DNA from 2 places in the Spirosoma litoris genome. Region 2 is predicted to be linked to the other one. Evidence: riboswitches for the same ligand, from Rfam matches in the RefSeq annotation. Region 2 holds a riboswitch; the other holds the start of a gene.
What was found. A riboswitch is a leader RNA that binds a small molecule or an ion and turns the genes downstream of it on or off. The one in region 2 is predicted to bind cobalamin.

Region 1: it holds a riboswitch for cobalamin, as region 2 does, so the genes downstream of both, ACYVGR_RS11175 (TonB-dependent receptor plug domain-containing protein) here and metE (5-methyltetrahydropteroyltriglutamate--homocysteine S-methyltransferase) in region 2, are expected to answer to the same signal.

What each region holds. Positions count from the first base shown of each region.
Region 1 is NZ_BAAHBI010000014.1:73,427-88,923, forward strand. It holds gene ACYVGR_RS11125 (BCNT domain-containing protein) at 1-476, shown strand, start outside; gene ACYVGR_RS11130 (IS256 family transposase) at 561-1,781, shown strand; gene ACYVGR_RS11135 (RNA polymerase sigma factor) at 1,865-2,416, opposite strand; gene ACYVGR_RS11140 (hypothetical protein) at 2,733-2,951, shown strand; gene ACYVGR_RS11145 (hypothetical protein) at 3,832-4,104, shown strand; gene ACYVGR_RS11150 (RNA polymerase sigma factor) at 4,316-4,876, shown strand; gene ACYVGR_RS11155 (GMC oxidoreductase) at 4,973-6,685, opposite strand; gene ACYVGR_RS11160 (gluconate 2-dehydrogenase subunit 3 family protein) at 6,793-7,323, opposite strand; gene ACYVGR_RS11165 (Dph6-related ATP pyrophosphatase) at 7,631-8,362, opposite strand; gene ACYVGR_RS11170 (YncE family protein) at 8,359-9,414, opposite strand; gene ACYVGR_RS11175 (TonB-dependent receptor plug domain-containing protein) at 9,418-11,370, opposite strand; cobalamin riboswitch at 11,460-11,669, opposite strand; gene ACYVGR_RS11180 (M16 family metallopeptidase) at 11,788-13,164, opposite strand; gene ACYVGR_RS11185 (M16 family metallopeptidase) at 13,241-14,584, opposite strand; gene ACYVGR_RS11190 (winged helix-turn-helix transcriptional regulator) at 15,008-15,391, opposite strand; gene ACYVGR_RS11195 (SDR family NAD(P)-dependent oxidoreductase) at 15,495-15,497, shown strand, end outside.
Region 2 is NZ_BAAHBI010000023.1:72,721-88,217, forward strand. It holds gene ACYVGR_RS15405 (carboxypeptidase-like regulatory domain-containing protein) at 1-2,638, shown strand, start outside; gene ACYVGR_RS15410 (hypothetical protein) at 2,647-3,174, opposite strand; gene ACYVGR_RS15415 (REP-associated tyrosine transposase) at 3,329-3,874, shown strand; gene ACYVGR_RS15420 (GNAT family N-acetyltransferase) at 4,003-4,512, opposite strand; gene ACYVGR_RS15425 (hypothetical protein) at 4,630-5,085, shown strand; gene ACYVGR_RS15430 (cation diffusion facilitator family transporter) at 5,297-6,220, opposite strand; gene ACYVGR_RS15435 (TonB-dependent receptor) at 6,331-8,571, opposite strand; gene ACYVGR_RS15440 (DUF6660 family protein) at 8,642-8,971, opposite strand; gene ACYVGR_RS15445 (universal stress protein) at 9,282-10,100, opposite strand; gene ACYVGR_RS15450 (SDR family NAD(P)-dependent oxidoreductase) at 10,120-10,872, opposite strand; cobalamin riboswitch at 11,232-11,450, shown strand; gene metE (5-methyltetrahydropteroyltriglutamate--homocysteine S-methyltransferase) at 11,611-13,953, shown strand; gene ACYVGR_RS15460 (PAS domain-containing protein) at 14,008-14,544, shown strand; gene ACYVGR_RS15465 (cysteine-rich CWC family protein) at 14,522-14,770, shown strand; gene ACYVGR_RS15470 (acyl-CoA thioesterase) at 14,760-15,161, shown strand; gene ACYVGR_RS15475 (hypothetical protein) at 15,287-15,497, shown strand, end outside.

The DNA of each region.
Region 1 (15,497 bases), on a different contig from region 2:
TAGCTCGTCTGACGCGACTCAAAATCGGCCTGATTGTGGGTATTCCGAACCTGGAATACATCTTCGAAGAAGGTCACTATGAATTTTTACCGGGTGGTATTCTGGAATCATTTGCCACCTTATTCAGCAGAAAGGTAAAACTATTCGTGTACCCAACGCTTCGCGAAGGAGCCATCTATACCTGTAATGAATTCAAATTACCGGCTACGCTGGAACCCCTCTTTCAGTACCTCGTTCGGAACGATAAAATCGAAGATATAACCGATTATAACGAACAGAATCTGCACATATCCACTGATCATGTGCTGGAAATGATTCAACAAGGTGAAGATGGTTGGGAAAACATGGTGCCTGATCGTGTAGCTGAGCAGATAAAGGCAAACTGCCTGTTTGGGTATCCGTGCGAAATAGAATATGTTCCCATTGGTCAGCAGGTGCGTCAACAACAGGTAGAAGAGCAGAGCGCTCCCCATTAAGCTAGTTGCATAGCTAGCCAGGGGAGTGCTCGCTAAACTGTGTCACAGGTGAATAAAGGGATAAAAACTCTTATTTTCACCACTATGACCAACGACTTCGATTTTGAGGCCTTTAAACAGGCCGCTATCAAAGGCCTTTACGAAGGTAAGCCCCTAACAGGCGAAAACGGCCTGTTCGCTCCCTTGCTCAAACACTTTCTGGAGTCAGCTTTAGAAGGGGAAATGGATGGGCATTTAGACCAAACCCGACTCTCCGAACAGAACCGACGGAATGGTAAAACCACCAAGCGGGTCAAGAGCAGTGCTGGCCCCTTAGAGCTACAAACACCGCGTGATCGTACGGGCAGCTACCAGCCTCAGATCGTACCCAAGCGACAGGTGGTACTAACTCCTCAGCTCGAACAAAAAGTACTATCACTCTATAGTGTAGGCAATAGTTACTCGGATATTAGTCATCACCTGTTAGAGATGTACGGCTATTCGCTGTCTGACAGCGAGTTAACCGCGATTACCGACAAGGTCATTCCGGCTATGCGAGAATGGCAGAATCGGCCTTTGGAAAGTCTGTACACACTGGTTTGGCTCGACGGCATCTATTACAAAGTACGTCAGGATGGGAAAGTGGTCACGCGTGTACTCTACAGCGTGATCGGATTAAGTTTATCGGGCAAAAAACAGGTGCTGGGCATCTATACAGCGGAAAGTGAGTCGGCCAAGTTCTGGCTATCGGTGCTAACTGATTTAAAACAACGGGGTGTAGAAGATCTGCTGATTACTTGCGTGGACGGTTTGAAAGGTTTCGATACCGCCATTGCCAGCGTTTTCCCGGCCGCTACCGTGCAGCTCTGCATTGTTCATCAACTCCGCAATAGTTTTCGGTTTGTGCCCGATAAGTTATTGAAAGAGCTGGCTAATGACCTGAAAACCGTTTATCAGGCACCAAACCGAGAACAAGGTCTGGAAAACCTGTTGCTGGTACAGGCGAAATGGGGCTCGACTTATCCTAAAGCAGTCCAATCGTGGCTGGAGAAATGGGAATTGCTATCGCCGTTTTTCGACTATCCAACCCCAATTCGTAAAGTGATGTACACGACTAATACGGTGGAAGGCTATCACCGCCAGCTGCGCAAAGTGACCAAGACGAAGGGGGCCTTTTCCTCGGATGTGGCTTTACAAAAGCTGGTCTATCTGACGATTCAGAATTTGCAGATCAAATGGGAGACGACGACCTACAATTGGAAAGAGATCATTAATCAATTCAGTATTATCTTTGAAGAACGAATTAAATCCCATCGCTTCGAATAAATCCTGCTGACACAGTTCAGCGAGCACTCTCAGCCAGCTATTCTCTCCCGAATTCATTGAGAATAGCTGGCTAATCTTATTTCTCAACTATTATACTGCTGCTGATAGAGCCGGTTAATCTTATCACGACTTCGTTTCAACCGCATTTTTACCGCACTAGGATTGATTTGATAGATCTGCGCGATCTCTTCAATACTTAGCTCATCTTCGTATTTCAACTGCAGTAACGCCTGCTCGCTCTCTGTAAGCGACGCCATAATCTGTTTGACCAATTGCAGCGTTTCTTCATGAAGTTGGCCATCTTCCATATCGGGTATATCATATTGTACCCCTTCCTCAATAGAGAAAAAACTAAATCGCTTCGCTTTCCGGAGTTGATCCGAGCAATAGTTGAAGGCAATCGAATAAAGCCAGGTCGAGAAAGTAGACCTCTCCTGAAAGGCGTCTAACTTAGAGAATACCTTCAGAAATATGTCCTGCGTAAAGTCTTCCGCTTTATCAGAGTCTTTGGTCATCGACAGGCAGCGTCGATAAACCTTATTCACATAGCGATTATAAAGCGTTTCGAAGCACTGGTTCGGCCGGCTGGTTAAGTATTGCCGAATCATTTCTTCGTCTGTTAATGAAGTGTCCATTGATAAACTACCAGCTCGCATATAGTGTAGGTGTAAGGCTGAACTTGGTCCAGGTTTGGTTAGTAATGAGCCTAAGACGGACACCTCTTCAATAAGATACTAAAAATATATTAAATGGTCTTTCTGCTTACTAATTAGACTTCCTTTGTAAACAGGTTTACCCAGCTAATTTTGTTGGTATGTACTCAATTCGTTCCTTTAGCGAGTATTATGCCTAATAGTAGCACAATTGGTATCTCTTTTGTGTATGCAAATCCCAGATTGTTACCAATAGAGGATCATCCACAAAAAATAGAAGCCATTTTTAGATTCCACTATGTTGCCAGTGAATGTTGAATTGCTGACCCAAATTGCTAGCCAAACAGGGCGCCATTATGCAGATGCTTATACCGTCTGGCTGGAATATCGTCAGGACCCAGATGTTTATACTATTGTTGATACGGTCCTGTGGGTCGCACAGAATCAGAAACTTCATGTCGTCGATGCCATTCAGGCAGTTCGGGATATTGAAGATCAATTCGGTGGAGCCTTTTAGTCGACTTTTTACTCTTACCAAGTAGACTATCGAGCCTAAAGGAAATTAATTTTTTTACGGCAGAAACGAACACCTAAAAATGTATAAATCAACAAGAAAGCTGTTTCCCCAATAATCTGGATGGGATAATCAGCGAAGCTCCAATTCGAAATCGTTTTTACCCAATGAATTAGAACTGCGCAGTACATTGTAAAGCCTACTAAAAAACTGGCAATAACCAGTAGAGAAAGGCAAACCCTGTTTATTCTTCCCGATACCATTGCTCAAGGGTTTTATATAGTTCGTTCATACTGCTATTTATTCTATCAGCATTCCGCTCAACACCGGTATGGCAAGAGTCATACCAGCTATACATCATTTTATTTTCGTTCTGTCCTTTGCACCTAATCAATTAACTCAATCATATTATCGAAAACAATAATGTATGATTATGGAAATAATTTATAGAATTTTTCGATTAATAGAAGAACTTCTTAAGGCTAAATTACAGACAGATAAGTAACTAATCGGCATACGTAGCAAGTGCTGTGCTGAATAGCATTCAGTCTTTTATCAAATCTATAGCAACCATAAAGTCTTAAATGTGAGACTATATCATCAGAGGGTTTAACTTTAAAAACGGAGTGAATTAGTCTATAATCGGCCTAAGCGAACTGTTTACGGATATAACTTACTTGCCTTGTTCTTCTTCTAGTTGCCTGTTACTTTTTCTTTTCCCTTAGTCTAACGGAGTTATTATGGTTCGTGAGGTAACCTGTTCCAAACTAGTCTATACTCCAGGACGAACAAATAAATACTTGATAATTAAGCAGATCAATCAGTAGCAGTTTGGCTCTGGTTTTGCTAGCGTTTGCCAGAAAAAGGCCAGAGGCAAGCTTTTATGAAAACGAAACAGGCAATACCTAAAGAAGTCGCCTTAATTCTACTCCGACAAAAAAAGCGACTACGTGAATTAGACTCGCTTGACAAGTGGACTGAAGCAGAATTTGAGGAAGTTGTCCGTTGCTCCAACGAATGGGACACGAAAAAGCAGGGGTGGATATTTCCACTTACTGCAATTGAAAGACTCGCTTTTGATGCCCGAACACCCGACAAACAAGCCCGGTCATTACAAATTATTGCTAAACATATGAGTCAGGATTTAGCTAAATAAGTATACCATCATATAATCTATCTTTAAAATATACGCTATTCAACTACTTAAATCGCTTATTCATCTATATAAACGCCTATTTCCTAATAGAAAGCACCACCGAGTATATTTTCAATAATTTTTATTAACTATTTTAGGGGTTACGAAAACAATTTAAAATCAATAAATCGTTTTCGTAGACAACACTACATCTTAACTTGTCGAATCCACCATGAATACTGTCTTAACCGATGAAGAAACAATTCGTCAATATCTTTCCAGTAAACCAAATCAATGTTTCGAGACACTTTACACGCGTTATGTTAATAAAGTCTATCAGCGTTGTTTGTCAATGACAAAAGATTCCGACAAGGCAGAAGACTTTACCCACGATATATTTCTCAAAGCTTTCGATAAGTTGGATGGATTTCAGGAAAAGTCTAGCTTTTCAACCTGGCTATACGCTATCGCCTACAACTACTGCCTGGATCAACTTCGATTGTCGAAACGGTTAAATACAGTTGCCATTAATGCCAATCTGGAGCAGTCGATTACCGAATCGCAGGAAGCCCGCTTACATGAGGAAACGCTCCAATTGCTCAAGCAGTCACTTAATGCACTTTCTACGAACGAGCGGGTGGTACTTCAACTCAAATACGAAGATGAAATGAGTATTGAGGAAATTGCTAAACTACACAACCTTACAATCAGCGCCGTAAAAATGCGATTGAAGCGTGGTCGTGAGCGAATGCATCAATTTTGCTTACAACAGTATTCAATTCAACATGCCTGACCCAGCTTGCATTAATACGTACGATATATACAAAAACGATGCTCCCCCGCCATGTCTGATTTCTCAGTATGACGGGGGAGCATCGTTTTTACGCATCTAGATGTTCTGCCGCTTCATTTCCTTGACGGCAAAGTCTGCCGCACGAGCCGTCAGAGCCATGTAGGTTAGCGAAGGGTTTACGCAGGAAGCCGAAACCATACAGGCTCCATCAGTTACGAAGACGTTCTTAACGCCATGAACCTGATTATTGGCATTGAGGACCGACGTTTTTGGATCGCGTCCCATACGAGCTGTTCCCATTTCGTGAATCGCCATACCTAGATAAGAGCCATTATCGTACGACTTGACGTTTTTCAGGCCCGACGCTTCCAGCATTTCTTTGGCATCGTTCATCATATCTACACGCATCTTTTTCTCGTTCTCCTTCAACTCGGCGTCGAATACAACAAGCGGCATGCCCCACTTGTCTTTTTCGTTTTTGTCGAGATACATGCGGTTTTCGTGATAAGGCAATGTTTCACCAAATCCACCCAATCCCATTGTCCAGGGGCCAGGTTTGGTCAGTTCATCTTTATAGTCAGCACCAAAACTCATTTCGGCAATGTTACGCTGCCAACCTGTACGGCTGCCGCCACCCTGATAACCGAAGCCGCGCAGATAGTCGCGTTTATCGGTACCGATATTCCGGTAACGTGGCACGTAAATGCCGTTTGCCCGCCGACCAATGTAGTATTTGTCCAGATCGCCTTCCCAAACACCCGACGCACCGGTACGAAAGTGGTGATCCATCAAGTTGTGGCCTAATTCACCGGAGTCGTTTCCGAAGCCATTAGGGAAACGGTTCGATTTTGAATTCAGTAAAACCGCCGTTGACCCAAGCGCACTACCGCATACAAAAACAACCTTAGCAAAGTACTCTTTAGGCTGAAGCGTAACGGCATCGACAATGCGGACACCGGTTGCCCGTTTTTTGTTTTCGTCGTACATGATCTCCGTCACTACCGAATCAGGACGGAGTGTTAAACGACCCGTTTTGGCAGCGGGGGGCAACGTACAGGATTGTGTGCTGAAATAGGCACCATAAGGACAGCCAAGTGAGCATTTGTTCCGATACTGGCATGGAGCGCGGCCAATGCCTAGCTGAGCTTCACCAGCTTTCGAGAGGTTAGCTACACGACCAATCGTCATAACCCGACCGGGGAAGTTCTTTTCTATCCGCTTTCGAACTTCTTTCTCCACGCAATACATCTCCATGGGTGGCAGAAATTCGCTGTCGGGCAATTGGGGCAGATTCAGTTTTTCGCCGGAAATACCCACGAATTTTTCAACGTATGAATACCAGGGAGCTACGTCTTTGTAGCGGATCGGCCAGTCAATGGCGATACCTTCTTTTAAGTTGGCACCAAAGTCGATGTCACTCAACCGATACGATTGGCGTCCCCACATGATGGATTTACCCCCTACGATATTAGGCCGATACCAGTCGAATCGCTTGTCTTCTTTATAAAGCGAGTCGGTATCTTTCATCCAATACGTTTCGGTCATTTCATTGTACGGATAGTCGCGGGCCAGTTTCGGGTGTGATTCTTTCTGCGCCATCGTCAGCCGACCGTTATACTTAGTCTGCCAGGGGTCTTTCATGGCATATTCGTAATCCTTAACGTGTTCAAGTTGATGCCCTTTTTCAAGCATCAGCACACGCAACCCTTTCTCGGTTAGCTCTTTGGCAGCCCACCCACCTGTAACCCCGGAGCCAATAACGATGGCATCGTAGGTCTGTTCTTTTATGGAATCAATATTGAGGTTCATAATTTTTTAGGAGTGAGGAGACAGGAATGAGTAGTGAGGAGCTATTTGGCGGCCCAATCGATGCGCCAGCCATTCTCGCTCCTATCTCCTCACTCCTACTACTATAGTTATAATGCCCAGGTTTTCTGGCCGGGTTTGAGTGGCATACATCCGTTAAACTGACCGGGTACGGGCAGGTACTCCAGTGCTTTGGTTGCACCAATTTCAGACGTGAAATAGCCCGTTGTGGTTAGTTCTTTCATTCGTAGGAAGAAAGGCTTATCGTCGGTCATAGTTTGTTTGACCATTTCGTTTTTCTGAGCCGTATCCAGACTCACGAAGTCCTTACCGAATTTGGTTTTGCTACTGGCGTCCAGTTTGGCAAGTCCAGCATAAAACTGCTCCTGATCGGCTTTGGGGTAACAATCGCGCATGACCCGAACAATAAACTTCTCGGCCCCGGCCGCTTTAGCTCCGGGCGTACTGGTCGTTGGGATAATTACATCGGCGACCTCGGCTAATAACGCTTCCTGCTCAACAGTGACGTCTACACTCGGGCCCATGTTCGTAATACGACCCATAGCTCCCGCCAGCGTGGGAGCCGACAGGATTCCTCCCATCATCAGGGCCGCCTGTTGTAAGGCTTCTCTACGTTTCATAGGTTAAATAGGTATTTGTAATAAGTTTATTTTTCAACGAAGAAAGTTAAAACCAAATAAGCTAAGCCGGTTGACATTAAGGCAAAATCATGTGTTTTTAATCCTAAGAAGACCAAAGGGTCTTAAATATCCTCTTCTTGAGACAAAAACGATTCTTACACGAAAGCACAACGGTCATCAATCTTCTTCAGACTGTTCTATAACGAATGCCATTACAAATGAATTGGCATAAAAAAGAGTCAGCCCTACCAATTCATTAATTAGCAGGGCTGACTCTTTTTATGTATTCATTATTCATTCACTTACCTTATTCATCCAGAAGCAAATCCTGATACCAGAAGCCTGTATCCCAACTCCGATCAGTGTCGTCGGTATGGCAATCTGTGCTCCCTGATGGACTGTACGTACGCCGGACGACTTCTCCTTTACGAAACCCAATAGGATGAGAGAAAATGGGGCCATCGTACACAAACGAATGGTATTCGCCATTTTCGCCACAGGGGTCAACTGTTGGGGGTAAGTCTCTCAATAAATCCAGATCTAACTCCCGACCGACGAACTCGGCTCCCAGTTGCTTTTCATTGACGCAAACCAGCACGGCTCGAAAACCCAGATCAACAAATTCATGAACTAACTCGGTCGTGTTACGCTGCCAGAGGGGAAATCCCCCTTTCAGATTTACGCGTTGTAATTGGCTTTCCCGATACTGTCGTAAGTCTTCCAGAAAAATATCGCCAAACAAAGAATGGGTAATGCCTTGTTGTTGAAATCCTTGCAGTACCTGTTGCAATTGAGCATCGTAGGTCTCTATCGATACGTCGCCCGGCAATCGCAGCAGTTGTAGAGGTAATCCCAGCCGATTTGCCTGCGCATACAGCAATTCCATCCGAACGCCGTGCATACTTACCCGACCATGCAGGTCATTTACCGATGTGAGCAAACTCTGTATATCCCAGCGTTCTGACCGCAGACTATGGTATAAAGCAAGAGCAGAGTCTTTACCTCCGCTCCAGTTCATAATGGCCCCTTGCCGACTCATCGGAAATAAAGACCAGAAGGAGCAATTTCAGCTTTAACCGAATCAACCAACGTTCCGGTCGATTCGTAGCGAATTACGTAACCAGCCTGGGCATACGAAGGAATAACAGTACCGTAAATTCGATTCGTTTGTGGATCAATACCCAAGGCACTAAATGAGCGATTCACCACTACACTTCCCGAAGCCGTGTTTGCATCAATCGAAATAGTGTATGTTTTACCACCCAGGGTATAATAAAAATTACGTTTATCGCCACTGATGGTTACCGATCCGGGAGCAGCAGAAAAAGTAAGGCGTTTAGCAATAGCCCGACTCGTTGGATCTAGCTGAACCAGATCTTTACCGGCCTGAATCCACAATTTGCCGTTCGCATCGAGCGCAAGTGGCTCGGGTGTTGAGCCGAAAGCAATCCGTTGTTTTTCGGTATCGGTGTTCAAGTCGATGATCAAGAGTGTTTGATCGCCACTATAGGTGTTGCTACCTACAAACGCTTCGGTACCCGAAATAACCATTTTTTCGACGCCTTTCACCGCCGGAATTTTTTTCGTCACGGTGCTGGTATTCAAATCAACAACCGCGATATAACCGGGGTCTTTATAAAACGTACCCGCACTATAATCGCCGGAAACATCCCAGCAACTGATGTAGGCCTTGTTAGGACCTGCCGAAATCACCTGACGGGGATTCTCAATATCGGGTGTTTTTAGGGTAGCGCGAGAAACGAACGTACCAGCCTCCACAATCTCAACTTTATCCTGGCCAGCCGTACTGTTATCGACTAGAATCAACCCTTTACCATTTACTTCAGTATACCCCTGTACCCCACCCGTCAAGGCTAACGACGGGTTTGCCGTCTGAAAAATATTGGTCGCAACAACATTGCTATTGCGTGACAAAAACGAGACCGTTCCATTGTTGCTGGAGAAGTTACCTGCGTTCAGGATAAACACCCCCGATTCGTAAGGTGTTGGCGTTGGGTCAGACGTTTTACAGTTCCAGACACTCAAGGCTACCAGCCCAACGGCAATTGATTTGGTCAATTGATTTTTCATGAATTATAAAGAAGGAAAATTGATAATTAAATTGATTGCCCAGTTTCGGCCCGGAAGTGCGTTTCGCTTCACGCCAATCAGCAGCGCGTCGAACACATTATTGACTTGTCCCTGAATTCGAACAGGAATCGAATGCCAGCGGGCGGTGTGCTCCAATAACACATTAGTCAGCATAGTTCCTTTAAAAAACTGAGTATTGTCGAAGGTGATATATCGACGAGAATTGGCCTGCATTTGTACACTAAGGCGCGTTTGGCCATGTTGCACGTAGGTATTGAACGTACCGGTATGAATCGGCACATACACCAATTGCTTCCCGATCACATCCTGCGAATAGGCATCATAGGCCCGCTCCTGCGATGAACGGGTCAGCGCATACCCAAGGCGCAAGCCTGCGCGCCAGTTATTCTGGACATAGGTTAGATTAGTCGTAAACTCAAGGCCACGAGCAATTACCAGTTGCAGATTTTCGACGTGGTAATTATTGGTCGGATTCCAATAAGTCCAGTTGTCAACGCGGTTGTGATAGCCCGTCAGCTCAGTCGTCAGGTTAATTCGATCAGATAAGGGCGTATTAGCCGCTAAACCGCCCTCGAAATTCAACCCACTTTCAGGCAAGAGATTTGGGTTACCTAAATCAATCCAGTAGCGTTCGTTTAAGGTTGGAACGCGGTAATTTCGGCTTAGTGACCCTTTTGCCGTCAACTTAAATCGGTCACGCTGCACAAGCTGATATTCGGCACCCAGCGATGGCGTAATGGGCGGATTAAACCGCGTTACAAAAGCCTGTCGAATATTGGCCGATACCAGCCAGCGCGTCGTTTGGAAGCGTAGGAGTGCATATAAATCTCCTCGATCTTCCTGAATCAACTGCCCGCCGTAACCATCTGTTCGGGTCCGGTAATGCGACCATTCACCGCCCAAGCGCAGGTTCAATTGCCAATTTGTACCAGACAAAAGCTGGAACTCGCGCTCTGCCCGACTAATTAGCCGCTCAGTTTCGGTATGACTGGGCGCATTAAAATTTCCTTTTGCATAATCCAGCACATCGCGAATCCAACCCACTCGAAACGTCATGCGATTGGCCTCGTAAGTAGCCAGCAACCGTGCCGACTGGGTTCGGGTACGTTCGCGTGCTATGGTATCCTGGGGCGTAATAATTAAATCATTGTCGGTTAGCCAGGCATTGACGGAAAACTGTCGGCCGCTTTTATGCAGAAAATAGAGATCCTGGATAAATCCACGTTGAGCTGTTGTTGATGGCTCCAGAAAATAATGCTGGCGTTCGGTGTATGGATAAGCGTTGTTGAACTGGTTCCGATAGGCAAACGTCTTACCCGATAGTTTCCAGCTTGTTCCTAAAGTCGCACCATAACGCACTCCCACCTGCGTCTGGTTATTCTGAAAGCTGGCTAGCTGTTGCCCAAGCATTACACGAATCCCAGACTGCCAGCCGGGTGTACTACCCAGGAGAATACTCCCCCCTACGGCGTCGGACCCTACTGCACTGGCTGAAGAACCGTATTGCACAGCTAGTCTGTCGAAACCAGCAACAGGCAGTGTAGAGAAATCTGTCTGACCGAGATTCGGTTGATTGATGTTGATACCATTCCAGAGAACGGCGGTATGGTTGGCCGATGTACCCCGAAACGAAACTGTTGCCAACTGACCAGGCCCGTAGTTTTTGAAAGCCAGGGGCGTATTGAGCGCCAATAGATCGGTTAACGATCCAAATCGAAATTGAAGCAATGTAGTCGAATCGATCCGTTGGAGTTTCTGCCCGGCCAGGAATCGCTCAGGCGCAATAGCGCGCACCGTTACGGCCGATAAAGATACGATCGTTCCTAAACGGCTCGACGGAATCACCAGCGAATCAGTTTGTGCGAAACTGCTACGACCTACAAACAGGGCAATAGCCAGCATCAATACCCAACCATGAAGGGCTTGCTTTACCACTATAACTTCTGAACAATGTGTACATCTCGATGCATCGGGCCAAAGTCTGACCGTTAGCACGCGGTTGGGGTGTTTCCTCCGAACACCAGAACAACGGATGGTTTTAGGCAGGTCTCCTGGCTCGTCTTGTCGGTTCTGACCTTCCCACGCTCATCAGTTGCGTAGTGGTTATGTAGATTGAACCGATCTTGTAAAAGACTTACAGTTGCGGGGACAGCGCTGGTCTTGCACCAACTTCCCTTTTAAGCCTTGAAAGTCATCACGAAATGACGTTAGGCACCAAAAACTCAGGACAAAGGTAGGGGAAATTTATGGAATAGATGTAAAGTGGACCTCCTGTCCGCATAGCCATAGCCTAAATTAAAGCTTCTGACTATGCGGACAGGAGGTCGGAATGCCGCACCACCACGTTACTTTTTAAAATCCGTCGGCTTTGATTTCTTTCTCGGTGACGGTGCCGTATTTTTTCACTTTATCGCGAATGGCTTCGGCTTTACCAATCAGGACGAACTGGAGGTTATTCTTTGGAAAATACTGGTCAATAATCTGACGAGTTTTAGCCACTGTCAGCCCATCGACGTTCTTCTGAAAATTGTTGATGAACGATTCATCAAAACCCATGCTGAACATATCCGTCAATAAGTTCGCTAATTCACTGGCCGATTCGTATTTCGGAGGGAAATCAGCTTTCACGTAGTTTTTAGCCGATGTTAAGGTTTTCTCATCAATACCCGTCCGATGCAAACTATCGAGTACCTGCAACGCCATGTCGATGGCCTGCGTGGTCGTGCTAACCTTGGTGAAGGTCGAAATGGCGAATGTGCCACTTTTACGATAGGTCCCGAAACGACTGCCAGCTCCATAGGTCAGGCCTGAATTTACCCGTAACGCATCATTTAGCCAGGATGTGAATCGGCCGCCCAGAATCGTATTAACAACCGTGACCGGAATAAAATCGGGGTTGTTTTGCGTAATCCCTTTTCCACCAATCAGGAACGTTGTTTCGCGGGCATCGTCCTTATTGACTAATAAAACCCGGTTTTTATCGAACGAGAACGTAGGTTCTGTTAGCGCGGGAGATGTGGACGGTGCCGTTTTCCAGCTTCCAAATAAGTCGGTTACCCTTTTTTTCATGTCTGCCGTATTGAAGTCGCCTACAATGGCAATGGCGGCCCGATCTGCCGTGTAGTATTTTTGGTAAAACTGCCGGGCATCACTTGCCGAAACGGCCGAAACAGAGCTGGGAGTACCGGTCAGTGGGTTCGCATAAGGATGGCCTTCGTACACAAACCGATTAAAATAGGAGTTGACCACTCCACGCGGACTTTCTTTCTGTTGGGTTAACTGAAGCAGTTGACGCTGTTTGTATTTGTCGAATTCTGTTTGATCGAAGGTTGGTTTTGTAATGACATCCTGAATAATATCGAACAACAGATCCTGATCCTTTACGGCAAATGACGAGGTCAGCTTAGCCACTTCTTTACCCGCATAGGTATCGACACTAGCGCCAACGTATTCGATTTTTTCTTCGAGCTGCGACTTCGTGTACTTCGAGCTTCCGAACAGAATAGCTTCTGCTGTCATATTCGACAACCCATAGCGGCTTCCATCCTGCACGGCACCGGCATCAAACACCGCCGAGATATTGATAAGTGGCACTTCATGCTGCTCCATCAAATAAATCGTCAGGCCATTCTTGAGCTTAAATTTCTGATAAGGCGGCACTTTAAACGTCTGCGCCAACGACGCGCTCGTTAGTAATACCGCGGAAAATAGAGTGAGTATCGATTTCATATAGCGAAACCTATATAGTTTTAAAACCGCTCCGCTTCGGCAGTCCGGTTTATAGGTTTGAGTTAAATTTGGGGAATCAATTGTTTTTAACTGGATTCGCTTTAGGCTCTGGCAAGAGATAACCCACCGTGCGATTTCGGCTAGTCAAATAGGTTCTGGCCACGCGTTGCACATCTTCTTTAGTTACTTTCTCGTAGAGGGCTGGCGCTTCGTATAACTTTTTGTAATCGCCGAAAAACAATTCGTAAGTCCCCAATGAGTTCGCCTTTCCATTGATCGATTCCATGGTGTGATAGAATTCCATTAATTTCTGATTCTTCAGCTTTTGCAATTCTACATCTGTAATCCCTTCGTTGATCACCTTATCAATCTGATACAATACCGATCGTTCCAGTTGCTCAGCCGAGATGTTACTAGCCGCAATGGCATAAATCGAAAACAAGCTCGGATCGAACGACTGATCCATATTGGTAAATACCCGCGATGCGATGGTAGAATCGAGCACCAGCGACTTCACCAGACGCGATGAATTTCCGGAACTAAGTACACCACTCAGCAAGTCGAGGGCATAATAATCAGGGTGCCGAGTGGCGGGCGTGTGGTAAGCCAGCAAAATATTAGGCGTGGCTATGTCTTTATAAGTCGTTGCCCGACGTTCGCCATTTTGGGGAGGCTCTACAGTCCGCAAGCTATCAGGCAGTTTCTGAGCTGGAATGGGTTCAATATACTGCTCAGCCAATTTCTTAACCTGCGCAGCAGTCACATCGCCCACCACAACAACAACCGCATTATTGGGCGAATAATAGGTCTTGAAGTATTTCTCCAGATCGGCCTGCGTCCATTTCTTAATATCAGACTCAAAGCCAATCACCGGGAACATGTATGGGTGCTCCACAAAAGCCACCGACTGGACCAATTCATTAATAACCCGATAGTTACTATTCTCCAGGCCCGTGCTACGCTCCGATAAAACGACCCCCCGCTCACTCTCCACCATTTTAGGATCAATGGCTAAATCCCGGATGCGATCCGCTTCCAGATCAAAGATTGTTTCAAGCGCACCACTCTGAAACCAGTCGGTATAAACCGTATTATTTTCAGTCGTGTAAGCGTTATTAGAACCCCCATTGGCTTCCATAACACGGTCGAACTGTTTAGGGCCGTATTTCTTGGCCCCGTTGAACATCATATGCTCAAAAAAATGCGATAGCCCCGTTATGCCATGTACTTCGTTACGAGAGCCAACTTTCCAGAATGAATAGAAATTTGCGTTCGGAATCGAATGGTCTTCGAGAACCATAAATTTCATCCCGTTTTTGAGCGTAAAGGTTTGTACGTCCTCCGGCTTAGGCTTATTCTGTGCCAGGAGACTGCCCGCCACGAGCGTCAACCCGACCAGCAGCCCGGTTCGTTTGTTCATAAGTGTAGTTATAATTGGGAAATCTAAAAATACTTGTCAAACAGGGGATTGCCAAAAAGAGCTTTTCCACCCCAACCAATAGACAAGGGAAAAACCCCTTGTGTTGCTTTAGGCAAGACAAGGGGTGAGAATTCCTGTAATAGTTATTCTGCAATAAGTGAGCAAGCATTTCCCATAAAGAGGGTATTTTTGAGACTATAAAATTGGTGATATATAATCAGGGTCAATAAGACTGGCTTGTAGGGCTGTACTCGCCCCATAGGCTTGTCGTTAATTGGCTTCAACCTAATCACCCCGCCAAATTCACGCCTTGTCAAGCCGGTAGCTCACATCGCCCACCAAACTGCCACATCCGTTCGACAGGCTGTATAACAAGTTGATTTATGGAGCCAACGTAAAAATTAGATGGGTTCAAGCTAGGTTCTAGTCATTGCCAACTTCCCCCTTCAATGTTGCTTTTACTTTTATCCTGTGATGGTGCCCCCAATCAGCCATTTCCCACAGGATAGGTCTCAAGGTCTGACCATAAGCGGTAAGCGCGTATTCCACCGTAACCGGTTTGGTAGGCTGCACCGTGCGACTGATTAAACCGTTGATCTCCAGCTCTTGTAACTCCTTGGACAGCATTTTGGAGCCAATCCCGTTTACTTCGCGCATTAAGTCCATGAACCGTTTGTCGCCGAAGCTCAAGCACCCAATGATCGTGATTTTCCATTTGCCGCTTAAAATATCCATCGTATCATGGATAGCCTTGAGCTGACTGGGACAGTGCAGCGGCTTTTGATCAATAAATACTTTCTTGTTCATCCGTCTTGGCGCAACTTAGTTTCTCGAAGGAAACTACTTTCTAAAGGGAAACCCATATCCAGGGTAAAGTTCGTTCATCTAGCTTTGTCAAAAAAGAGAGCTCATG
Region 2 (15,497 bases):
CGTGTTTTATACAAATGCCGTATCGCTGTATTCGCCGTATATGGATGCTCGTTACGCCTATTCAGAAATCAAATTACCCGCACAGCAATTACAATTGACGACGGACGGAACCATCACAATACCTAATGGGATGTTGATTTCGGGTTCGTTGTCCGACGACCGTCTGTCGACCATGCTTCCCGCCGATTGGCAGCCAGCAAGCGGAGATATTGATCCAGTTACCAATGCGCCCATTGTTGCTCAGGGGCGATTTTTGTTGCCCGATGCCCGCCAGAAGCGGATTGCGGATGCGTTTAACGAGCGCTTTCGGGTGTTGGCTCCGTCGATATTCGTGCACACCGATAAACCATTCTATGCTACCGGCGACCGGATGTGGTTGAGTGCCTATTTACTCGATGCTGCTACGAACCGTCGACCTTTGGGCGAAACGGCCATGCATGTAGATGTGTTAACGCCAACGGGTAAACTCGTGCAGCATCAATGGCTACGGGTAACGGATGGACGGGCAGTAGGAAGCTTTAGATTCTCAGACTCTCTGATGTCGGGCACGTATCGGTTGCGCGCTTATACGGATGAAGATGACGGGCAAATTCGGCCTGCTTTTGAGCGGTCAATTGCCGTGAATAACTTAGGTCAAACTTCAGTAATGAAGTCGATCGATGCAGAACCCAAACCGTTGGATGTACAGGTTTTGCCCGAAGGAGGGCGCTGGATTATCGGTTTGCCAGCCCGTTTGGGCGTTAAACTGGTTGATCCGGATGGAAAAGGCGTCATGGCATCGGGACGGGTCGTTACGAACGAAGGCAAGGAGATTTGCCCGGTAACGGTCAATGCGTTCGGGATGGGAAGTTTTGTGATGACGCCCGAAGCGGATAAAAAATACTATGCCGATGTTGTCCATAATGGTCAGCATCAACTGGTACCGCTCTCTCCGGCCGAAAAGGAGGGCTACAACTTTTCGGCTGATGTTGTTAGCGATACAAATCGATTGGCCCTAACGATTACCGGAACAAATTTACCTTCGCTAGACTCGGTGTACGTGCTTATCCAGCAACGGGGTCGCCTGGTCGATCAGCGGAAAATCCTATTACAGAATGGAATCGCTCGGGTGAGTTTGCCCGTAGAAGGGCTACCAGCGGGCTTGAATCAGATTACACTTTATAACGCAGCCGCCCGACCCCAGGCTGAGCGACTCGTATTTATTCCGGATCATTTCCCCCCTTTGCGGGTGTTGGTGGGCCTGAATAAGCCCCTTTATAAACCTCGTGAACAGGCTATTTTGAGTATCAACATGAGTGATGAAGGACTGCCAACGATGGCTGTTTTGTCGGCCTCGATTACCGATGCGGGTCAAGTTCCTGACGATACGGCTTCGGCCACGATCCAAACCCATCTATTGCTGACAGGCGAATTAAGTGGACGGGTCGAGAGTCCTAATGTTTACCTGAAAGATAATTCACTCGAAACACGCCGGGCTGTTGATGATCTGCTGTTGACACAGGGCTGGCGACGGGTAAGTGGCACCTCATCGACCGAACTTCTGGGCGGGGTGTCGCTGATGGGGAAAGTGCTGAATGCGAAAAATCAACCTATATCGGGCGCTCAGGTGATGGTGGCTTCTACGGTGCCGGAGCATTCCTTTGTACGGTCGGCTGGCACAAACGATCGGGGGCGGTTTCGATTGGCGGGTCTGGAAATTGCCGATACGGTGCAATTGATGACTCAGCTTGCCGATCACCAACTGAAAAACTTTGCCGATAAAGACGCTCATCTGGTATTGGATGGTCCCTGGACGTTCTGGAAACCTGATACAACGAACATTCCCGCTAACTGGACCAGCCTACACGCTCAATTAGCCGCTGCCCGGACTCGTCAGGAGAATGACGCCGATTTATACCGGGATAAAACAGTCAAACTTTTGCAAACTGTTACTGTTCGGGCCCGGAAACTGGACGAACGTCCGCTGGATGTGCAACGATCTAGTCTGCATAGCGAAGCCGATGCTACGCTTGTTTTCGATGAAAAATCCCCACGATTTGCCAATCTCTACGAAATGATGCGAGGGAAGGTGGCGGGTGTAAGTGTTACACAAGATCCGCTTACGCAGAATTATCATGTAGTAGTTCGGGGGGTAGGTACGCTGAAAAGTAGTTCACAGCCCTTGTATTTAGTTGATGGAGTGACCATTCAGGATAATGACGGGACGGCTTTACTAACCTTTAACCCGGGTGATATAGAGCGTATCGAAGTCCTGAAAAATGGTGGAACAGCAGGTATATATGGTGTTCGGGGTGGCAATGGCGTTATTGCCTTTTACACGAAACGTTTCCGGCCCGATCAACAGAAAAGTACCGAAAAAGGCGGCATGAAACCCTTGCAACTTATTGGCTATGCCTCGGTTCAACGGGAGTTCTATATGCCAAAATATTCCGCCGAGACCCAAACGTCTTCGGCGTCGGATCGTATTGATCGCCGTGATGTACTCTATTGGAAACCACTGATACAGACCGATAGCGAGGGCCACAGCCAGTTAATTTTCCCGATGTCGGATGTTGTACGGACGCTGCGTATAACGTTACAGGGTGTTACTGAAAATGGTCGCCCCATTGCTGTAACCGAATTGATCCGGGTGCAATAATCAACGGGCTATTTTCCCCAGGCTGGCGTTGGGGTAGTGGCATCAAATAACTCATCAAGGTAATAGTCCCGGCGGTCGCGTTTATCGCATTCATCACCCCCGATCGGGTAACGGCAGGTGGCATAAACGGCTACATTATCGGGGTTCATTAAACTGACGTAGGCGCCATTGGGGAATTTATCTGTTTTGTGCGCCCGATTCAGCAGGCAATGGCCCAATTCATGAAAAACCAGGCATTCCCGCTCATTCGTACTGGCTGTTTTCCAGCAAAAGTCATCAGAACTCAGGGTAATTTGGGGCGTTTTACCAGCCTGGAGGATACACTGACCACAAACATCTTCAGTTTGGGCCGATCCAAAGGAAATAATCAGATTGGCCGTCGAAATGGATTTATTACGCTTGCTAGCCTCATCCCGAAACGATTTCAGGTACGGTTCAACTTCCACAGGCACACTGTACTGAACCGGCTCTGGTTGCGAACTGGACTGGCAACTCGCTATACTCAGGAAAATAAATAAGATGACGAGCGAACGCATAGGGTTATAAGCATCTGGCGCGAGTATTTACTCGTGCCTTTTATAGCAAGCATTCGCTTGCGTCAGTGAATACTGACTTTACAAAAAAAGCACGAGTAAATACTCGCGCTAGAATTAAAAAAATATATACTTTTACACCATAAAAGTATATAAAATGAGCAAAAAATATAAAGTTAGAGATCAGTCAAAAGTTTACTTCGTAACATGCACTGTTGTTCAATGGATTGATGTGTTTACCCGTCGCCACTACAAAGATATTGTGCTCGATAGCATACGTTATTGTATAGCCGAGAAAGGTTTGGAAGTATATGCTTACTGCCTGATGACAAATCACCTGCATATGATTGTTGGGACAAATAAAAACCCAATCGAGCATATTATGCGCGATATGAAACGGCACACCTCTACTTTGTTATTTCCTATCATTGAGCAGGATAGTGAAGAAAGTCGCCGGAATTGGATGTGCTGGATTTTCAAGCGAGCGGGCCATCAGAACCCTGCGAATAATGGCCATCAATTATGGCAACAGGGGTTTCATTCAATCGAGTTATCTACAGGCAATATATTTGAACAGAAGCTCGCTTACATTCATAATAATCCTGTAGAGGCCGGATTTGTGGACGAGCCAGAAGATTACCTGTATAGTAGCGCCCGCAACTATGCTGGACGAAAGGGATTGATTGATGTGATCGTGTTATAAATGATGTTTTAGCTCTGGCGCGAGTAGTCACTCGTGCCTTTTCATAAAGCAAGCATTCGCTTGCGTCAGTAAATACTGATTTTATAAAAGGCACGAGTGAATACTCGCGCCAGTCTACAGCGCCAGAACTAAAACGTCATTACATAATATTGGCAAAGAAACGTCTGGCCAAATTCATGAATCTGACGTTGATGGGTTGGTTTGAAGCCATAGCGTTCGTAAAACTGCATGAGTTTGGGTCGACTTGCATCGGTCTCTAGTTCCAGGGTTCGTATGCCTCGTAACATACATTCGCTTTTCCAGAAATCAATGATAGCCGCAAATAAATTTTGCCCGGCAAAAGCCCGACGAATAGCCAGCTTGTGAATAAAACTGGATGTGTTGGGCGGTACATCGGGCCAATAGAGTGGATCTTCCCATTGAAGAATGAATACGGCAGCAGGCTCTGGGGCTGTGCCATCTTCCCGGTCGGCATACATCACGTACAAGTTACCCGTTGTGTATTCATCCAGAAGATTTTCAGGAGTAAGCGTATCAATTTGCCAGAGTTCCTGACCATTGTCGACAAGCCATTGACCAACCTCGCGTAATACATCAAACGCTACGTTTATCTTGTCGTTTCGGAAGGAGAATTTCATCGGGAAGAAAGCAGGTTGTTTGTTGGAAAACTAAGTAAAATTAGCTTGTCGAATCCCTCTGGCTAACAAGGCTCTGAGGCTCGATAACATTCGGAATAGCTTACAAGTTAAGCCAATATGACTGACTTAAACAAAACAATCCTACCGTCGCTGGGTAGCGGCCTGATTGGTGCCTGTGCACTAACGATCTTGCATGAAACAGCTCGCCAATTCATTGATGAGGCACCAAGAGCTGACATTCTGGGAATGCGGGCGATGAAGAAGGTGCTCAAAAAAGCAGATGTCAACGTACCTTCTGATAATAAACTGCATGACTGGGCATTAGGGGGAGATATAGTGTCGAACACGCTTTACTACAGCCTGATAGGCCTAGCGAAACCCAAACATGCGCTGACTGCTGGCGTTGCTCTAGGCGTTGTAGCAGGGGCGGGTGCAGTAGGCTTACCTGGTCCACTGGGTCTAGGAACAGCACCCAGTAGCCGCACGCCAGCCACGACCGCCATAACTATTGGTTGGTATTTGATTGGTGGACTGGCCACGGCTGCCGCTTATCGATTTTTGAAGCGTAAGTAATATTGATTTTTACTGACAAACGATCTGTAATTTCCAGTAGCGATTCGTAGCCTGGGCAAGGCTTCCTGTCACAGAGACATTGAGATGGAAGTGGACCGACCTGCATGGATTCTGATCTGAAATTATCTTCTGTCGTTAACATTACCTTATATACTGACAAAGATTAACAGGCCAGAAAAATCCTGTTTTATCCTGTTAATCCTGTCAGAGTCTAACAAATCTCCGTTTTACAATCTTCTTCAGCTACTATCTCCGTTTCCAGCGTTGCGTGGCTAATTTTCTGGTGCTCAAGTCGATGGCGGGCGTCGTGTTTGAGTGCGACAATTTGGGAATCTGACAGACCCGGTTGTAGAACAAGGTGAGCTGTGAGGGCGTTTTCGGTTGTGCTCATGGCCCAGATATGCACGTGATGTACGTCTTTCACACCGTTTACCGCTCGCAGATCGGCCAGCACAGCCGCGAGGTCTATGTCGGTAGGAATACCGTCCATCGATAATCGCAGGCTATCGGTGAGCAACCGCCAGGTAGAGCCCATGATAATAATGGCAACGAGAATACCGATAACCGGGTCGAGCCAGGTCCAGCCTGTGTAGGTGATCAAAACACCAGCCACCACTACGCCCAGCGACACCAGCGCGTCGACAGCCAGGTGTAGATAAGCGCCTTTGGCGTTCAGATCGTGCTCTTTGTTTCGGAAAAACAACAGAGCCGACACCGTGTTGACAACAATGCCGACCGCAGCAACCCAGGCCACAGCACCGCCCGCTACAGGTTCGGGATGGCGAAATCGCTGGAGACTTTCCCAGAAAATGGCCCCAATCGTAATCAGCAGAATAACCGCATTGGTCAGTGAAGCCAGGACGGTACTCTTCCGGTAGCCATACGTAAAACTTGGTGTTTGCCGAACGCGTGCCAACCGAAATGCCAGTAGCGATAGTAATAAGCTCGCTACATCGCTGAGGTTATGGCCTGCGTCGGCAATGAGTGCCAGTGAGTTATAATAAAAACCTAATGCAAACTCAACGGCCACGTAGCCCGCATTCAGGATCGCGCCAATGATTAACGCTCGGTTGATAGATGTTAAAACAGTAGGGCCGTGGCTGTGGCCCGCGTGGTCGTGATGATCGTGCGCCATATAGCAAAGTCAGGGATGATCAGTCAGTTGTCAAATTTGGTCAGGCTTTGCCAGCAGGTAGGAATCTATGCTTGACAACTCCTGAGTAAATTTGACAACCGCCTGACCAATCAAAGTTTTAATTTAATACCTCCATTGATGATTCGGCCATCGGTTGGAGCATAGATATCGGTAACAAAAACAGGTTGTGTAGTCGTGCCACTCACGAGTGGTTCGAAGCGCGACTGACGCACATCGAGGAAATTCTCGAAGTTAATAAAAATGCTTCCTTTTGTATTTTTTCCAAACGACCATTTCCGTTCAATCATGTAGCCTAACGTCCAGTAAGCGGGTGTATTGGTACCATTCATGCGTTGTTGTGTGCCCGAATAAAAAGCCTCAAAACCGGTTTTTAACCGATCTGTTTCGTAGAGCGTGGTAAAATAGAGTCGGTGTTTGGCCGTCAGCGGAATCATGCCCGTCAGGTTGTCGTAATTACGTTTGGTGTCAATAAACGAATACCCCAGAAAGCTATGAAGGTCGTGATAAGTCAGTCGTACGTTTGTTTCAAAACCGCGGGTCGATAAATTTCCGTTGGCTGTACGAAAGGCCGCCAGACCACTTGTCGACAAAACCGTCAGGCGATTCAATTGAGTATAAAAAAACAACTGATTAATGGTCAAGGTGGTTTGATCGCCTAACTCAGTACGGTAATTAATGTCCCAGTTCAAGCCCATCGACGATTCGGTTTGGTTGCCATTCATCGATAGCAGATTAACGTTCTGGAAAGACATCCGCTCGGCATCTTCAGTGAAAATAGTGGGTGCTTTGTAGCCCAGTCCACCACCCAGTCGACTTGTCCAATGGTCGGCTGCCCGGTATAGCAACGAGAACCGAGGAAGCAAAAACAGTTTCGGACTGGAGAAGTTAGACGGCGTATTGACGTTCGTTGTCACGGCATCGGCCCGTAAGCCTGTTTCCAGACTGAATTGCTCGGAGAGGGTTAACGTGTTCTGAACAAAAGCACCTAAAATGGATTGGTGGTAAATGTCGCCTGTACTGACTGTGTTGAGGGAGTTTTCGAGCCGGAAAGCATCCGTCCACAGATTTACACCGGCAATCCAGTCGGTTTTTGATTGGTGTTTGAAATAACTCACCTCCGAAAAAGAGGATTGCTGCAACCCATCGAACATATAATTGGGCAGCGCTATCGATCGTTGGAAGCGACTGTAACTGTTTTTGACGGTCAACACCGCATCATTGGTAAACCGCTTTTCCAGCCGAAATTGAGTAGCTAATCGTCGGGAGTCATTCGCTTCGGTATATCCGGTCGATGTCTCGCTCCGAATGGTTGGAATATACCCTCCTGTTCGGTGCTCATTGACCCAGATCACCCCGGCCGAAACCGTTGTGGTTGGATTCGGGTACCAGAAAAACTTAGGCTGAATGGTTGTGCGGGCCGTTTGCGGCAGATCTGAAAATTGGTCGTTGTTGGCGTCGTAAGCTCGTTGCAGATTGCGGGTGGCGTAGAACGTCAGCCCCACTTTTTCGTTTCGTTGGGCATAATAGGCATTAAGATCAAGCCCGAGCGCCGACGTACCATTAAGCAGAAAAGACAATTCTCGTTCACGCGTTGGCTCTTTCGTTACTAAATTGACGAGTCCGGCAATGGCTCCACTTCCGTATAAGGTTGATTGACAGCCTTTCACAACTTCCACCTGTTTCAAATTCAGTGGAGGAACCTGCATCAGACTCAATCCGCTCGAAAAGCCACTATACAGCGGAAGCCCATCCTGTAGCAGTTGGGTATAACGACCATCGAGCCCCTGAATTCGGAACGTCGCATTGGCCGACATGACCGACGTTTGCTGAACCTGAATTCCTGGACTTTCACGCAGAATAACGGCAATATTGGCCGGTTGCATATTCACTTTTTCGTCGAGTTCTTCGGCGTCAATCACCTCAACCCGCGTTGGCTCGTCGGCAACACTACGGCCACTTCGGGTAGAGGAAACGGTGATTTCGTCCAGTGATTCCTCCGACGGTTTGAGGAAAATTTGCAGTGTATCGCTACTCGGTGCGATAAGCGTGTGCACAACTGACTCGAAACCAACAGCCGAAATACGCAGCCGGTAGGGGCCAGTTGGCGGCAGGCTCATTCGCGTAAAACCGGCAGTATCAGTCGCAGCACCAGTTGTGGTACCCACTACTAGAATCGTTGCACCGGGAATGGATTGCTTGGTGAGTGCATGCCGGATAGAAACGCGCAGGGTATCCTGGAGGAGAGGTTTATGGGAAGAGACCGGACTCAGGAATACTGTATTGCCCCAAACGGTCGAGGAAAAAAGTAGAAATAAAATAAGGTTTTTCATCCTGTATGGAGATACAATGGAACATAGCGGCTGATGGATGACCAGCCGGAAGAAAATCCATGAAAAACGCTTATAATTTGGGCGGTTGCCAGATGGCGAGCGCTACATCTGACTGATTGGGCGATTGGTACGCAAATGCCTGATTCGCAGGAATCAGGACACTTTGTAGCTCAGAGATTGTATAGCCAAGCGGCCGGGGAATTGAAAAGCCAAGACAGGTTGTGCAGTGGCAAAACGGGCTGCAGGGCGCTTTGTGCCCGTGGTCGGGATCGTTGGTCGAGTGAGCCGCCGATGAAGTATTAGTCAGTCTATCTTCTTGCGCATGACAGTCTGCATCCGGGCAAGGAAGACCCGTCAACAGCAGAATCCACAACGAGAAAAGACACATGACCGCTTTCATGCCCGCAAAGGTAGTGGGCCGAGTAATGCAACAGGTAGTCAAAAACAGGGCATATTATGAAGGAAAAGTGCTTTTTGACAGGATTAACAGGATTTTCAGGATTTTTACTGGCGAAAAAATAATTCGGATCGTATCCTCGGCCTGTATTCTCACCGTAGCCGTCAGGTTAAGCGGGCGGCCCCGCTGACAGCACGAGAACAGCTAATCAAAGTCTTAACCTGACGGCTATGGTGAGGATACAGACCAAGGGTGCAATACGGGTAAACAAATCATGGAAATCCTGTTAATCCTGTCGAAAAAACAATTCGGATCAAACAACGGCCAACAAGGGCAAATCGGTCAGGCGCGCCATGTGCTGGGTTCGGCCTTCGGCCAATAGCTTCTGAAACCAGTTTCGCGTTTTTGGGAGCATGATGATCAGATCAGCTTTGTTCAAATGCGCAAACCCTAGTAAGGTGTCGTAGAGTTCGTTGCTGATTTCAATGGTCAACGTATGTGGTTGGGTATTGAGTAGCCGCCGAATGTGTTCTGCCCGCTGATGTAGGTCGGCTTCGTTGGCTTCTTCGCTGATGCATAGCACATCGATCACGCTACCAAACAACCGGGCAAATTTCAGTGTCTTATCCAACACGACGGCGTCGGGAGGGGCGATTAGATCAATGCCGAGTACTATATTTTTCAGGCCCGTATAGGTAATGCCCGGTGGAATCAGTAAGATAGGTACTTCGGTTTCGGCAATCATTTCAGTGGCAAGACTACCCAGTAGTTGTGCACTTTGCGGGGCACTCCCTACTGTCGACATAATCAACAGATCGACTTGCTCGGCCTTGGTTACCTTCCAGATCGCATTCATGGTGTGCCCTTCCTGCGTTAGGCATCGGATGGGTACGGTTAAGCCCACCAATTCATGCAATTCAGCAGCCAGTCGATGCAGGGCTTTTTCACTGGCTTCCCGCGTGGCCTCTACAGACAGTGGGAAGTCGCCCACTTTAGCGGCATTATCTGGCCAGACATGAAACGCGTGAAACAAGATCAGGGTGGATTTTTGGTCGTAGGCCAGTTGAGCCGCAAATTGCGCTACCTGGTTGGCGTTGGCTGAAAAGTCGGTAGCTAAGAGGATGGTTTTCATGAGTAGTTTGCTGGTTGATTTATTGAGCCAGATACCCACCATCGATCGGATAATAGGAGCCGGTTACGAAGGACGATTTGTTGGAACTGAGCCAGATGACCAACTCGGCAACTTCTTCGGCTTTGCCTAAGCGACCAATTGGGTGTAAGCCAATTAGTTGTTGCTTCACTTCGGCAGACAGTATATTGAGTAACGGAGTATCAATGTAGCCCGGCCCAACGGCATTGATGCGAATGCCCTGCGACGCATACTCTATAGCGGCTGTTTGCGTAAGGCCAATCATGCCGTGCTTGGCGGTTACGTATCCCGGCGCACCCGCCGTGGCAACCTGCCCGAGTATCGAAGCCATATTGACAATACTGCCTGCACCCTGTTTCAGCATCACTTCCAGCTCGTATTTCAGACAGAAAAAAACACTGTTGAGGTTTACATTAATAATGTGTTGCCAGCCTTCCAGACTGTAATCAGCCGTCATATTCTGCTCCCCACCAATGCCCGCGTTATTGCAGGCAATATCCAGCGAACCAAAGGTGGCAACGGTTTCTTGTACCAGCGCCTGGCACTGGGCTGGGTCGCCGACATCGGCTTTGAGAAAGCGGGCATTCGCCCCAATGGCTTTTAGTTCATCGGCTACTTGTTGTCCCTGGGCTTCATCTATATCCGACAGCATCACATTGGCCCCATGCTGGCCATAAAGAAGGGCTACTGCCTTGCCAATACCCGAAGCGGCACCGGTTACCAGCGCTGTCTTTCCTTTTAAGTCTTGTTCCATGCTCATAAACGACTAAGTAAATCCGAAAAAATAGGGTCCATCAAACCAGTTCGTTACCCCTGTTTGATGGCTCAAAGTACGTTGTAAGTAATTGGATATTAGTTGACTAACGGCAGGGGTTGAACTGATATAAGTCAGGTGTTCGTAGGATGAAAACGCCTGTATTTTTCATACTCGCCGGGTTAAAACCCGGCGCAAAAACAAAGAATGGATCAGATGCGTCGGGTTTTAACCCGGCGAGTATGAAAAAATATCAGCAATTAATTCGCTCAGCTCAATAGGCCGAAAGAGATGGGATTACGTGTATTTCTTGTTTTTGCCAGCGCAATACGGTTAGTTTGTGTTAACGTTCTTTGTTTTCCGTCAAATTAGCTAATGGTTTTCCTGAGAGGTTCAGGAAATGAAAAAGGAATCGTGTGAAATTCACGAGCAGACGTTGCTACTGTCAGTGACCATTTAGAAAAGGGTTTGCCCTCGATGTCCATTGTCTTACCCATCGGTTCGCCGAAACGGGCGGGATGAGAAGGACGGCAGATACCGTCACAAGCCAGGAGACTTGCCTTAGCTTTGCTGATTACGCCCACACGCGATTGGGCTTCATCAAACTTGACCATCCTATCTTTTTCCTGCTTCGTTCTGGGGCCTGGTTAGGTGTGTCGTGTTGATAAAGTGTTGATAACGTGGTAAGCGTATGGAGTTCGGCATCGAACGCGATCAACCATTTTATCATTTATTAACATGATCGCACACAATCTCGGCTATCCACGAATCGGTAGCCACCGCGAACTCAAACGGGCCTCTGAGCAATTCTGGGCCAACAAAATCACCCGTCAGCAGCTTCAGGACGCCGGTCGAATTATCCGACAAGGCAACTGGCTGACCCAACAGCAGGCTGGCATTACGCTGGTTCCCTGCAACGACTTTTCGTTCTACGATCAGGTGCTCGACATGTCCCTGACCGTTGGCGCGATACCGAAGCGGTTTCGCCCGCTGCTCGACCAGCCTGATGCGGCCCACCAAAACGCTGACCAGCTAACGCTCTATTTCGCTATGGCGCGGGGCCATCAGCAGGATGGACTGGATCTGAAAGCGATGGAAATGACTAAGTGGTTCGATACCAACTATCACTACATTGTACCGGAGTTTACTGCCGACCAGACCTTTACGCTTCTCTCAGAGAAAATTTTTGACGAGTTCGAAGAGGCCAGACAAACGCTGGGAACTACACCCAAACCTGTATTGCTGGGGCCGGTTTCGTATCTGTTACTCGGCAAAGAGAAAGAAGTTGGTTTCGACCGATTGGATTTACTGGATCGCCTACTGCCTGTTTATGAAGCGATTTTGACGCGTCTGCAAGCGCAGGGAGCCAACTGGATTCAACTCGATGAACCGACGCTCTCACTGGATTTGACGAATGACCAACGAGCCGCTTTTGCAAAAACCTACAATCGATTGCGGGTACAATTCCCGAAACTTAATTTGCTGTTAGCGTCGTATTTCGAGTGCTACGGGGCTAACCTGAATCTGGCTATTCAATTGCCGGTCGATGCCCTGCATTTGGATCTGGTCCGGTGCCCAAGTCAGTTAGACGATATTCTGCAAACCGATTTCGTGCACAAATCAACGAAGTTGTCGTTGGGTGTGGTTGACGGACGAAACATCTGGATCAATGATCTGGAAAAATCGAAGGCAACCCTTCAGCGGGCCGTTGAGAAACTTGGCCAGCACCGAATTCTGGTTGCACCGTCATGTTCGTTAGTACACGTCCCTGTCGATCTGAACTCGGAAACCAACGAGCAGGGATTAACCCCCGAAATTAAGCAGTGGCTGGCCTTTGCCCGGCAGAAACTGGACGAAGTCGCCACACTCGTTACGCTATTCCGGCAGCCCAAGAACGCCCAGGCAACGGCAACATTAGCCGCAAATCAGGCTGCGTTAGTGGCCCGTCGGGAATCGACATTGATTAATCGCCCTGCTGTTCAGGCACGTCTGAATCAGTTGACAGAGAAAGACGACCAACGTCAGGGTGAGTTTGCTGTGCGCCAGCCGCTACAACAGGCACGTCTACAATTGCCTTTATTTCCAACAACTACGATTGGCTCGTTCCCGCAAACGGAAACCGTGCGCGCCAATCGAGCGAAGTTTAAAAAAGGCGAAATCACGCTCGACCAATACGAAGATTTTATTCGCGCCGAAACCGAGCAGGCTATTCGCTGGCAGGAAAAAATTGGCCTGGATGTGCTGGTGCATGGCGAGTTTGAGCGGAACGACATGGTTGAGTATTTCGGCGAACTGCTCGACGGGTTTGCCTTCAGCGAAAACGGCTGGGTGCAGAGTTATGGCTCTCGTTGCGTGAAACCGCCGATTATTTACGGTGATGTTTATCGGCCTGAACCCATGACCGTGCGTTGGGCGCAATTTGCTCAGTCGTTAACGAGCAAACCCGTTAAAGGAATGCTGACTGGCCCGGTAACCATTCTGCAATGGTCGTTTGTGCGGGATGATCAGCCGCGCCGGGATACCTGTTTGCAAATTGCACTGGCTATTCACGATGAAGTAGTCGATCTGGAAGCGGCTGGTATTCGGGTTATTCAGATTGACGAACCGGCTATTCGGGAGGGATTGCCGCTGCGGAAAGACAACTGGAAAACCTATCTGGACTGGGCCGTACGGGCGTTTCGGATTTCGGCTTCTGGCGTTCAGAACGACACGCAAATTCACACCCACATGTGCTATTCGGAGTTCAACGACATGATCGAAGCCATCGCGAACATGGATGCCGATGTGATCACGATTGAAACGTCGAGGTCGCAAATGGAATTGTTGGATGCGTTTGTCAATTTTAACTATCCGTACGAAATTGGTCCTGGCGTGTACGACATCCATAGCCCGCGTGTACCAACAATTGAGGAAATGGTCGATCTGCTTCAAAAAGCGACTAACGTGCTGCCTGTTCGAAACTTATGGGTAAATCCAGACTGTGGATTGAAGACGCGCCGTTGGCCAGAAACGACTGAAGCCCTGAAAAATATGGTGCAGGCCGCCCAAACAGCGCGCGAATTAGTTACTGAGTCTGTATGATCATAAATAAGTGGTCTTCTGCCAACTAGTTGGCAGAAGGCTTACCTTTGCAATATGGATTTCTGCGGACCTTACGACAAATACCTTGCTGAGCATAATCAGGAGTTCCTGCATGCCCCATTAATAGCCGGTTGGGAGTTCAGACAGAAAACAACCCCAGTTGCTGAAAGAGTAGAAGCAGCAGGGTGGATGTCGTTGGCCAAAGCACAGGACTGGAAGTTACCCGCATCAATTCGACGTGAGTTGCTAAGCAATACAATGGTCATTATAGTTACGGATCTTGACCAGCTTATTCAGTATGTGAATCCTGCATTTGAGACAATGACGGGTTATTCCAGCCGGGAGACCTTAGGACGCAGACCCGCTTTTTTGCAAGGGGAAGGTACGTCTATGCGAGCACGACGGCATATCAGGCAAGGTGTTGAACGGCAGAAGTTAGTACGTGGACAGTTGTTGAATTATCGAAAAGACCAAACTGCTTATCTGTGTCAGATCGTGATTCGGCCCATCGTAAATCGGCAGAAACAAGTAGTCAATTTCATTGCCTTTGAACAGGAGGTCGAATCGAATGGAACACCCATCGTCCGGTAAACACGAACACACCGCTTGTCCCCGCTGCCATCGTACATTCGAGTGCCGCGTTGGAAGCATCAATTTGTGCCAATGTCAGGTAGTGCAATTGACGGATGCCCAGCGGCAGTACGTCAGTTCGACTTACCAGGGCTGTTTGTGCGCTGACTGTCTGTTGGCTGTCCGAACAGAATTCAATCACCTGGCTCACCAGAAACTAGTAGCAGATTTATTACGTGGACATTAACGAAACGCCAGAAATAAAGACCCGAATCGCAGCGGCCGAAACCCGAATTTTCAAAGCTGTTTTTCCCAGCACAACCAATCATTACGATACGCTTTTTGGAGGCACCGCCCTGCAACTGATGGACGAAGTGGCGTTTATTGCCGCCACTCGGTTTTCCCGGAAGCGCATGGTCACGGTTTCGTCCGACAAAATCAATTTTACCAAGTCGATTCCGGCGGGTACGATTATCGAGCTGGTTGGTCGGGTCGAACATGTGGGAAATACTAGTATTCGGATCGCGGTAGAAATTTACGTCGAAGAAATGTACTCGATGGAGCGCCATAAGGCCATTCATGGAACGTTCACGTTCGTGGCGCTCGACGAGGATAAGAAGCCAATTCGCATTATCTAGAAAAGCGTTTTTCTGACAGGATTAACAGGATTTACAAGGTTTTTACAGGCGAAAACCCGTCTTATTAATCTTGTAAATCCCGTAAATCCTGTCAGAAAAAAAAGCATATCCGGTTACCGGAAATCATGCATTATAAACTGACAACAACACTTAAAAAAGCAGATACCGAAGGTCGAATCCCAGCTTATACACTAGATCAATACATTCGGGGTGAATTAGCACAGCAATTAATCAAGTTGGTGAGCCCCCGCCTGCCCGTTGCCCGAACCGATAAACCAGCTCATGAGAATCCGGAAACGGTTGAGTTTATGGCGGAGCTGACGTTGCTGAAATCAC